Regions from separate parts of the Bacillus sp. GW823-FHT06A11 genome, predicted to be linked through region 1. Evidence: riboswitches for the same ligand, from Rfam matches in the RefSeq annotation. Region 1 holds a riboswitch; the other holds the start of a gene.

Region 1 (2,210 bases):
AATGCCATACGTTATACACCAAATAAAGAAGATATTATTATTTCTACAATAGATGAGAAGGATCGTATAAAAGTGTGCATTGAAAATAAAGGTACTCACATTGAAGAAGAACAATTAGATAAAATTTGGGATCGTTTTTATCGAGTGGATACAGCTCGTCAGCGTTCACAAGGTGGGACGGGGCTTGGGCTTGCCATTTCAAAGAATATTTTAGAACTACATGATACTGAATATGGGGCAGGAAATACAGAAAATGGTGTGTTATTTTATTTCTATTTGCCGAAAAAAGCGTAGAAAATATGATCTACGTTTTTTTAAATTATTTTCATATTATCTTTACCTAATCTTTATTTTTAATCAGTATAATTTGTTTAGAATATGAGGTTATGTAAGGAGTCGATGAACCGTGCATAGCAATTGGCTAAGTATAATGGTATTTATTTTCTTTTGCGCATTTATTGTATTTTTAATTAATATTACGATATGAAAAAAGAGCGCTCATTAAGCGCCCTTTTTTTGTGTATTCATTTGATAAGCACTGATGCTTTTGAATAAGCGTGGTGAAGTGATAAATAAAAATATAAGTAAAACGGTACATAGAATATAGGAACCAATCATTGTACTACCGTTAAATATTAAAGAATATAGGAAAGCCGATTGGCCTTTTGGTGCATATTGTCCCCAGAAAATGATACCAGCGATAAAGTGACAGAAGTAACGAGCTAGACTACCGATAAAAGTAGCGACGATAATGTATCCAATTACTTTCTTTCCTTGGTTTGGTTTTGATGAAGGTTTGTCTTTACGGCTACCTAAATTTGATTGTTCTTCGCTATTTTCATTTGACGCTAAAAGTGCCTTTTGAATTGGACGATAGAATAAACCAGCAAATCCAATGAATGCGAAAGCAACAAAGTATTCAATTAATACTTGAATTGGTGTGACGATAATGGCATCGCCTACGACAATTTGTAATAATCCCCAAATTAAGCCTCCTAAGAAAGCCATTTTGAAGCCCCAGCGGTATGCGATAATAAAAATAGGAATCATAGCAAATGAAATGGAACCGCCTGTTGCTGATATTTTTATTGAAAGTGGTAAAATGTCGATGACCAAGGCGAAGGCTGCAAGAATAGCAGATTCGATCATCGCTTGTAAATTGGTGTTACGCATGTTGTCTCCCCCTAAATCCAAGTTGTACAAAAAAGAATAGATATCATAGGAGGATACGAAATACGTAAATAAAAATGAGGTATGTATTTCGGACGTTTGCACAATCCCTGCGTTAGCATTAACTAACAGGTTCGAAGGGTCGGAACGAAGTGTTCCCTCTCAGCGGCATGGCTCCCCCAGTGATAACGAGATTCTTTATTTGCTATTGTTTATTGTAAGCGAAATGGATGAGAATGGCAAACAAATGCTGTATGACAATAATTGAAATAGAATTGTAGCGAAATGTTAATAAATATGAAGCAAAAGGGTATAGTACAAGAGAAATTGGGTGTGGTATAATTTTTTTGAAAATAATTATCATTCTCTTCTGAGGGGGAAGGTTATGAGCTTAGTAGATATTAAAATTGGAGAGAAAGTGTTAGTAAAAAGTATTCAGTCTTTAGATCAGCTATTAAAGCGTAGACTAGCTGCTTTCGGTCTTGCGGAAGGAAGCGAACTTCGCTTGAAACAGAAAGCGATGTTCAAAGGTCCTTGTACATTGGAGTGTCGTGGACAGTTAATTAGTATTCGTCATTGTGACGCGAAAATGATAAAGGTGGAATTAGCGTGAATAAGGTAGCTTTGCTAGGGAATCCGAATACAGGGAAGACATCATTATTTAATGCACTTACTGGTTCTTATGAATACGTAGGAAACTGGAGCGGTGTAACAGTAGAAAAAAAGGTTGGTAAATTAAAAGATAGACAAGGAACATTAATTGATTTACCAGGTGTGTATGATTTAAATCCAGTTTCACGTGATGAAGGTGTTGTAACAAACTTTCTATTAACAGAAGAATTTAATCATATGTTAAATATCGTAGATTCTTCGCAGTTTGAGAGAAATATGCATTTAACGTTGCAATTACTTGAATTTGGTAAGCCGGTCTCAATTGGTTTAAATATGGTTGATGTGGCGAAGCAAAGAGGAATTGTCATTGATGTAAAACGATTATCAGAACTATTAGGTGTAACAGTCGTTCCTGTCGTTGCAAGGAG
Region 2 (2,210 bases), on a different contig from region 1:
TTCCATATCTTTATATCTAATTTTAACACATAAAGAACTCAAAAAAATACGATATGCATATTTGCATATCGTATTAACCACACTCCATGATAATTTAGAAATTCCTGCAAAGAAAAAACAACTCCGTTACAGCTAACAGCTCAGGTTTCTTTTCTTATTTAACTTCATACCACCAACATTAACGTTCTTTGATTGTAAAATAAATGTGACAGAAGTTTATCCAGTTAATGCGTAGACAAGTAAATGAGCTAAATTATCGATATTCTATTTCGCCATATCCGTAGCACTAATGACTTTACGCAAATTTGACAAGAAAAAATATATAGATAGGTATGATCCGTACCTATCTATAACATTACTTCTATTCTTTATCCAATTACGTCTTTTACGTCTGTATCCACTGCCCACTTTTCTAATGTATAAGCCATTTCCCAAAATGAATATTCATATTGACTGCTAATAATAAAATGCTGTTTCATACGTTTGCGGTCTGCCTCTGTTACTTTTTCAGCGATAGTATCTAAACGTGTAATTTGTTCTTCAACTAGCGTACGGAACCAATCAGATCCATAAGCAGAAATCCATTCGTTATAAATTGGCTCTTCCGGCTGGCACTCTTTTAAGCGTTCGCCAATTTCATAATACAACCAATAGCAAGGTAAAATTACTGCAATGATATCTCCTAAATGCCCTTCATACGCAGCACGATACATATGTGAAGTATACGCATATGCAGTTGGCGCAGGAATAAAATTATCTTTTTCTTCTTTTGTTATCCCTAGCTTTTTAGCAAAATTCTCATGTAAAGATAACTCGGCCTCATATGTATTTTGAGCATGATGTGCCATACGAGCTGTCGTCTCTAATTCAAGAGCTTTTGCAGCTCCTAAAGTTTGTACTCTAGCAAAATGACTCAAATAATATGAATCTTGAAGCACATAATAGCGAAAACTAGCTAAATCTAATGTTCCTTCACCAAGTTTTTTTACAAAAGGATGGTTAAAACTCGCTTCCCAAATTGAATCTACTTCTTTACGTAATGATTGTGAAAAAGTCATTTAAATCCCTCCAATAATGTATAAAATATAAGTATTTATCCACAATTATTAAAGCTGTAAAATAAAAAAACTTTCTTTACAGGCGTAAAGAAAGTGAAATTGACAGTATTTATTTACTCATTAAATAGCAACGTCTTTCCCACTTCCCTACGCTGGCATTAACCAGATCAGGTACTAAGAGTCTCAAAATCACATTTGATCTCAGCCTATAAAAGGCTCCCCTAGTGGATAAATATTTTGTTTTTATAATGTATTCATCATAGCATACTTCGTGAAACTGTCAAAAGAATTAGTTATATAATCTCCTTAAAACCCTTCTTCATTTCTAACTTTTAATGATGTTTCAATAATTATATCTAATAGTTTGCTATAACTAATTCCCGCTGCTTCTGCACTTTTGGGCAATAGGCTTGATTGTGTCATCCCTGGTAATGTATTAATTTCCATTACATATGGAATTCCGTCCTTCACCATCATATCAACTCTTGCATAAACACTACATTTTAATGCTTTATAACAAGTCAGTGAAGCTTTATTTACACGTTCATTAATTTCTGCTGGAAGTTCGATAACTTCCTCAACTGTACTAGTATCATCATATTTTGCATTGTAATCAAAGAACTCGGCTGCATGTCGAATTGAAACTATAGGTAACTGTTTTCCATCCAGAATAGAACATGTAATTTCATCACCTTTTATATACTTCTCAATTACTACTTCAGAATCCCATTCGAATACAGTTTCTAGCATTGAGATCAATTCATTTTTATTGTAAACGATTTTCACCCCGACACTCGATCCGCCAGAGTTTGGTTTTACCACTAATGGAAATCCTAACTTATCTAACTCATCAAGATTTAGATCCTCCATTTTTGTAAGTTCAATCCAATCTGGTGTTTCTACACCTTCATAACGTAAAATCTTTTTCGAAATATTTTTATCCATACATATACTGCTAGATAACATATTACTTCCGCTATAAGGAATCCCTAAACTCTCCAGTGTTCCTTGAACTGTCCCATCTTCTCCGTATTTTCCGTGTAATGCGAGCAATGCAAAGTCAATGTCTTTCGCTTTTTCAATTAAATCCATTTTTTCGTTTAATGTAATTGGAACTATTTCATACTTATTTTTATCTAAATGAGCAATCAT

Evidence for each region. A riboswitch is a leader RNA that binds a small molecule or an ion and turns the genes downstream of it on or off. The one in region 1 is predicted to bind thiamine pyrophosphate.
Region 2: another riboswitch for thiamine pyrophosphate. It lies ahead of tenA (thiaminase II); the one in region 1 lies ahead of AC1Q8L_RS28255 (energy-coupled thiamine transporter ThiT).

Annotation. Positions count from the first base shown of each region.
Region 1 covers NZ_JBXAHS010000011.1:10,283-12,492, reverse strand. Annotated here, with positions in the region: gene AC1Q8L_RS28260 (sensor histidine kinase) at 1-294, shown strand, start outside; gene AC1Q8L_RS28255 (energy-coupled thiamine transporter ThiT) at 502-1,173, opposite strand; TPP riboswitch at 1,260-1,361, opposite strand; gene AC1Q8L_RS28250 (FeoA family protein) at 1,556-1,783, shown strand; gene feoB (ferrous iron transport protein B) at 1,780-2,210, shown strand, end outside.
Region 2 covers NZ_JBXAHS010000003.1:85,474-87,683, reverse strand. Annotated here, with positions in the region: gene tenA (thiaminase II) at 369-1,058, opposite strand; TPP riboswitch at 1,186-1,291, opposite strand; gene AC1Q8L_RS14395 (D-alanine--D-alanine ligase) at 1,365-2,210, opposite strand, start outside.